2 regions of the Arthrobacter sp. GW460-12-1-14-TSB2 genome follow, and region 2 is predicted to be linked to the other one. Evidence: predicted binding sites of a transcription regulator. Region 2 holds the regulator's gene; the other holds the start of a gene.
What was found. The regulator HspR, encoded in region 2, represses chaperone genes until heat shock. The targets are predictions, from matches to a motif close to AAGTTGAGTCNNNNNGACTCAACTT.
Positions count from the first base shown of each region.

Region 1: clpB (ATP-dependent chaperone ClpB) is a predicted target of HspR. The motif match lies at 2,121-2,145, and genes of this name have one in related genera.

Region 1 is NZ_JBWKYC010000013.1:23,439-26,841, reverse strand. Features, by position in the region: gene AC07YR_RS15415 (TOBE domain-containing protein) at 1-305, shown strand, start outside; gene AC07YR_RS15410 (carboxymuconolactone decarboxylase family protein) at 335-847, opposite strand; gene AC07YR_RS15405 (S1 family peptidase) at 1,108-1,959, shown strand; gene clpB (ATP-dependent chaperone ClpB) at 2,179-3,403, shown strand, end outside.
Region 2 is NZ_JBWKYC010000020.1:36,858-40,260, reverse strand. Features, by position in the region: gene AC07YR_RS19495 (ketopantoate reductase family protein) at 112-1,047, shown strand; gene AC07YR_RS19490 (alpha/beta fold hydrolase) at 1,081-1,914, opposite strand; gene AC07YR_RS19485 (heat shock protein transcriptional repressor HspR) at 1,996-2,418, opposite strand; gene AC07YR_RS19480 (DnaJ C-terminal domain-containing protein) at 2,458-3,403, opposite strand, start outside.

The DNA of each region.
Region 1 (3,403 bases), on a different contig from region 2:
GCCACCAGGACGAGGACCTCCTCCCGATTGGACCAGGCGAGCCAAACATGGCCGGGCAGCCCGGCGTAGCTGCCTTCCCGCCGTCGGCCGTCTCCGTCTTCCTGAGCGACGCGCACGGCAGTCCCCGGAACTCATTCCCCGTCACAGTCACCGACCTGGAACAACACGGCGACCAGATCCGGGTCCGGGCAGGCGGGATGTCCGCGGACATCACCCCGGCTGCCTCGGCTGACCTGGGGCTTGCGCCGGGAATGACCGTCTACTTCGTGATCAAGGCGACCGCGGTGGCCGTCTACCCTGCCTAGCATCAGCCTCTTTGGTCAGCCCTGCCCGGTCAGCCCCGCGCGGCGAGATCCTCCTTGGCCTCAGGCCGCACGGGGTGCTGGCTGGTGATGGATACGCGGTTGAAGGCGTTCATCGTAATCACCAGCCAGCTCACCGCTGAGTATTCGGCCGCGTTCAGGTGCTGCCGGGCGTAGGCATCCTCCCGTTCACGGGTGTGGGCATCGGGCAGGGTGGTGATGGACTCCGCCAGCGCCAGGGCCGCGCGTTCCTGCTCCGTGAACAGCGCAGTGTCCCGCCAGGCGGCCAGCACCGCAAGCCGCTGGGTGGTTTCACCCTTTTTGACGGCATCGGCAACGTGCATGTTCAGGCAGTAGGCGCAGCCGTTGATCTGCGAGATGCGGACGTTCAGCAGCTCGGTCAGGGCCCTGCTGATGCCGGCTTCATCGGCAGCCTCGCGTGCTTTCAGGCCGAGACCGTTCAGCGCCCGCCAGACGGCCGGGTTCTCCTTGTCGATGAAGATGTGCTGGGCGGTGGGGGTGCTGGCGTCCTGGGTGTGCTCCATGGCTCCCACAATACCCACCGCGGTATGACTGCTTTTGTCATCTTCGTGACATGCTGGCAAATGCATTGTAGTGTCGTTACCGGACCGTCTGCCCGCCTCGCGGTGGGCGGCGGTCCACCAGAGAAGTCTCTGTGTGGAAGGTCACTGCGATGCGCCTGCCACGCCAGCCGGAGGGCGGTTCCTTGGGGGAACCGCCCTCCTGCGTGTCCGGGCCGGCTGTTGCGTGAGGGCTAACTTTTCCGGGGCGCGAGTCCTACCATATGAAAATGCGTTGCCGCCTGAAGGCCCGGGTTCTCCGCGCTTTGCGTGTGACGGCTGCCGCTGCACTTCTCATATCCCTGACGTCGCTGCCGGCGTCGGGGGCGCCGGCGTCCGGTGCGCTTACGTCGCTGCCGGTTTCCGGTGCGCTCCCGGCGCCCGGTGCGCCGGACCCGGGCCTCGTCGGACCCTCGCGCGGCGGGACGGACATTGCCGGCGGCGAGACGGTTTCCATCGACGAGGCACCCTTCGCGGTGCAGATCGCCTACGACACCGCCGGCACCAGGGTGGCGTGCACGGGCAGTCAGATTTCAGCCAACTGGGTGATTACGGCCAGGCACTGCGACTCCGCGAGCCTTCGTTCCGTCCGGCTCGACACGCCGTACCTCGGTGCCGGGGGTGTGGTCCGGACAATCGCGGCCCGCTACCCGTCGCCAGTGGGCGACGTACTGCTGCTCAAGCTCTCCACCCCGCATCCCGCAATCTATGCCGGCCTGTCCCGGACCTTCCCGGCGGCGGGATCGCCTGCGCGCGTATTCGGCTGGGGTGACGAGACTGAGGGCGCCGGCGCCATGTCCGTCCAGGTCAAGGCTGCCGGAGTGGAGGTGTCGGGGCAGGGTTCGGACGCTTTTGGCGGCTTGTCCGTGCGGACGCAGTCGCGGACAGGGCACCCGCTGGCGGGGGACTCCGGCGGACCCCTCATCGTCGGCGGAAGACTGGTGGGCGTGCTGTCGACGTCGAGCGTTCTGCCTGGCGGCCTGCCGTCCAGTTTCACCGGCTTCTACAACGACCACGCTGCCGTCTCCCGGCATCTGGGCTGGATTACGCTCGTCACCGGCGTCGGCGCCGACTAGCCGCCGATCATCCGGTGGCACAGCGTCGGTGGCGCAGGGTCGGTGGCGCTTTGGCCACGCCGGGAGCGCTGCCGGGGCGCTGCGTTCGGGGGCGGGGGCCGATCGCCCCTAGACAGCCATTTCGCCGTCGGCAAACATGGACCTTGAGGCCACGTCCGGCAAAGTTGAGTCATGTACACTCAACTTTAAGAGTTGATCTATCCCCGAAAGGAGCTCTCTTTGGACGCCAAGTTCACCACCAAGAGCCAGGAGGCTCTTTCGGCAGCAGCCATGAACGCCTCCACGGCAGGAAATCCCCAGGTTGAGCCGGCCCACCTGCTCAAGGCGCTGATGGACCAGCGCGAGGGCGTCGCCGTCGCGCTCCTCCGCGCCACCGGCGCCGATCCGGATGCCGTCAGCGTCCAGGCAAGTACCGCCATCAAGGCATTGCCGGCGTCGTCCGGCACCTCGGTGCAGCAGGCCCAGCTGTCCCGCACCGCCCTGCAGGCCATCAAGAACGCCCAGAATGAGGCCGACAAACTGGGGGACACCTTCGTTTCCACCGAGCACCTGCTGCTGGGGCTCTCCGCCGGCAGTGACGCCGTCGGGAAGCTAATGCGCGACGCCGGTGCCTCCCACGAGGCCCTGCTCGCCGCCCTGCCGGGTGTCCGAGGGGACCGCAAGGTCACCAACGCGGACCCGGAGAACACCTTCCAGGCGCTGGAGAAGTTCGGCACGGACCTCACCGCGATCGCCCGCTCCGGAAAGCTGGACCCGGTGATCGGCCGTGACGCCGAGATCCGCCGCATCATCCAGGTACTGAGCCGACGCACCAAGAACAACCCGGTGATCATCGGCGAGCCGGGTGTCGGCAAGACCGCCGTGGTCGAGGGGCTGGCCCAGCGGATCGTCGCCAACGACGTGCCGGAAAGCCTGCGCGGCAAGACCCTGATTGCCCTGGATCTCGCCTCGATGGTGGCCGGGGCCAAGTACCGCGGCGAGTTCGAGGAGCGGCTGAAGGCCGTCCTGGAGGAGATCAAGAGCTCCGAAGGGCAGATCGTCACCTTCATCGACGAACTCCACACCGTGGTGGGTGCAGGCGCCTCCGGGGACAGTTCCATGGACGCCGGCAACATGCTCAAGCCCATGCTGGCCCGCGGTGAGCTGCGCCTGATTGGCGCCACCACGCTGGACGAATACCGCGAAAACATCGAGAAGGACCCCGCCCTGGAGCGCCGCTTCCAGCAGGTGTTTGTGGGCGAGCCGAGCGTGGACGACACCATCGGCATCCTCCGCGGCCTGAAGGAACGCTACGAAGCCCATCACAAGGTGTCCATCGCGGACTCCGCCCTGGTGGCTGCCGCGACGCTCTCCAACCGCTACATTTCGGGCCGTCAGCTGCCGGACAAGGCGATCGACCTCGTGGATGAGGCGGCCTCCCGGCTGCGCATGGAGATTGATTCCG
Region 2 (3,403 bases):
GTAAGTTCGCTGACAAAATAGCGGAAAGTGCGGGTGGCAAAGTTAACCTGAAGGAAACTTTCCCGCCGTCATTTTGGTATTGGCGGCGACACAAACCCCCCGAGGAGCAGCATGAGCGGCCAGCAGAACGCACAAAGAATCCTGGTTGTCGGAGCCGGAGCAACCGGCGGATACTTCGGCGGCCGCCTGGCGCAGGGCGGCCGGGACGTGACGTTCCTGGTGCGGGAAGGACGGGCAGCCGCACTGCGCCAGCGCGGCCTTCGCATCACGGGCCTGGGCCGCGAAGACGTCATGGAACCGGCGCTGGTCACGGCGCCTGAGCTGCACGGTCCGTACGACCTGGTGCTGGTGACGGTCAAGGCCGCCGCCCTCCCCCAGGCGCTGGCAGACCTCGCGCCGGTAGTGGGGCCGGAAACGGTGGTCATCCCGTTCCTCAACGGCATGGCCCACATGGACGCTCTCGAAGCGGCCTTCGGCGCCGACCGGGTGCTGGGCGGGATCGTCAAGGTGGTCACCACCCTCACCGAGGACGGCGACATCCTGCAGATGAATCCGCTGGCCACACTCACTGTCGGGGAACAGTCCGGCCCGCCGAGCGACCGCGTCCTGCGGGCCGTTGAAACCCTGACGGTGCCTGGCTTCAAGGCTTCGGCCACCGCGGACGCCCTGGCCTCCATGTGGCACAAGTGGGCATTCATCGTGTCCGCCGGAACCGTGACCTGCCTGATGCGCGGACCGGTGGGCGCCATCGTCGCGGTACCCGGCGGCACGGACTTCGTGCACTCGGTGCTGGCCGAAGCCGGCGCCGTCGCGGTTGCGGCCGGCTACCCGGTGCCTGACCACGAACGTCAGCTGTCCGTGGACATGCTGACGCAGCCCGGATCAACCTTCACGTCGTCCCTCTACCGAGACGTTGTGGCCGGCCGCGCCGGCGAGACAGAACACCTGCTGGGCGACTTCACCCGCCGGGCACGAATCCTCGGGGCGGACACGCCGCTGATCGACCTGGCCCTGATGCAGCTGAGGGTCAGCGCCGCAACCGCCTAGCGGCGTGCAACTCCAGGTACTTCTTCTCCCCGGCTACTTCTTCAGGAAGGCAAGGAGGGCCTGGTTGATTTCCTTCGCGTGGGTCCACAGCATGCCGTGCGGAGCACCCTCGATCTCCACGTAGTCCGCGGCGGGCAGCGCGTCCTTGAAACGGCGGCCGGTGACGTCGATGGGCAGGATGTTGTCCGCCGTTCCGTGCACGATGAGGGCAGGAACATCGATCTTGGGGATGTCCGCGCGGAAGTCCGTCAGCCAGGTGGGCTGGGCAAACACGGAGGCATGGGCGGAGGACTTGCTGGCGGTGGCCCAGTTGGCCCGCAGGGCTTCTTCGCTGAGGCGGCTGCCCAGGGTGTCGTCGGTGTTGAAGAAGTTCTTGAAGAACTCCGTGAAGAACGCGTAGCGGTCTTCCTTCACTGCACTGAGCAGGCCGTCGAACACGTCCTGCGGGACGCCGTCGGGGTTGTCTTCCGTCTTCAGCAGGAAAGGCTCGAGGGAACCCAGGAACACTGCCTTGGAAACCCGGCCCGAGCCGTAGGTGCTGAGGTAGCGGGCCACCTCGCCGGTGCCCATCGAGAAGCCCACCAGCACGGCGTCCGTGAGGTCAAGTTCGGTGAGCAGGGTGTTGAGGTCGGCAGCAAAGGTGTCGTAGTCGTAGCCCTCCGTGGGCTGGCTGGACTTGCCGAAGCCGCGGCGGTCGTAGGTGATGACCCGGTAGCCTGCCTCCAGCAGCACACTGGTCTGCCGTTCCCACGATGCGCCGTCCAGGGGGTATCCGTGGATGAGGACCACCGGCTGTCCCTGTCCGTGGTCCTCGTAGTAAAGCTCAACGGTGGTGCTGTTTTCGTTTCCGACAGACACAAAGGCCATGAGGGCGTTCCTTCCGGGGCAGTGAACGGGCTTGACCATTCACTCTGTTCCGGCAGGTTACGCCTGTCAAGGAAGCAGGGTTCACTCCGTGGAACGGGGCCGCCACACCACCACGGCCTGGGAGCGGGCACGGGGCCGCTGGCCGCGTGCCAGGCTCACGACGTCGCCCGCTGCTCCGGCCGCGAAAATGCGCGAATCCAGCGGGCTGCGGCGGCTGCTCAGCTGCTCGGTCAGTTCAGTCACCCGGCGCTGCAGCGCGGCCACCTGGTTCTCCAGCTGGAGGATCCGTTTGATGCCCTCCAGCGACACCCCCTCATGCGAGAGCCGCTGCACCTCGCGGAGCACGTTGACGTCCCGCTGGGAGTAGCGCCGGGACTTTCCGGGCGCGCGGCTGGGCGAGACGATGCCCAGCCGGTCATACTGCCGCAACGTCTGCGGGTGCATGTCCGCCAGCTCAGCCGCCACCGAGATCACGAAGATCGGCTGATCGAAATCAATGTCCATGGCGCCGGCTCCTCCCGCTAATCCCAGTCCGTGTGTTCCCTAGAGACGTGCCTTGGCGGCCAGTCCGGCCCGCACATCGTGTCCGTCCGTGGCTGCAGCGAACGCCTTCACGGCGTCCTCCGCCTCCTTGGTCAGCTTCTGCGGAACCACGACGTCGATGGTCACCAGCAGGTCACCGGTCGCCTTCGCGTGCTTGACTCCGCGACCCTTGACCCGCAGGGTCCGCCCGGAGGGCGTCCCCGCGGGAACACGGACCTTGACCTTTTCGCCGTCGATCGTCGGCACTTCGATGTCAGCGCCCAGCGCAGCCTCCGGAAAGGTGACCGGAACATGGATGCGGAGGTTGTCGCCGTCGCGCGTGTAGAAATCATGGCCCTTGACATTGACGGTGACCATCAGGTCGCCGTTGCCGGCCGGGCCGTACTGGCCCTTGCCGCGGACACGGACTTTCTGGCCGTCTTTGATCCCGGCGGGAACACGGACGTCGATGACGTCTCCGTCCGGTTCGCGTAGCCCGATGGTGGTGCCGCGAATGGAACCGGCGAAGGAAATCGTGGTGGTGGCCGTACGGTCGGCGCCCTTCTGCGGAGCACGCTGGAATCCCGCTCCGGAGCCGGGCCCGCCGAATTGTCCGCCGAAGAGATCGGCGAACTCCGGCGGAATGCCGCCCGAGGTGCTGTAGCCGCCGGAGTGGCGCCCGCCGCCACCGGTGAAGAGGCCGCCGAAGAGGTCTTCGAAGCCGGCACCGCCAGCCGCGCCGCCCCCGCCGCCAGGGGCAAACCGGGCGCCGCCGCCCATGGCACGGATAGCGTCGTACTGCTGGCGCTCGTCCGGATCCGAGAGCACGGAGTAAGCCTCGGAGATGTCCTTGAACTTCTTCTCCGACGCGACGTCCCCCGCATTGGTGTCCGGGTGGTGCTGCCGCGCAAGCTTCCGGTAAGCCTTCTTGATATCGGCGTCGGAAGCGTCCTTGGCGACTCCAAGG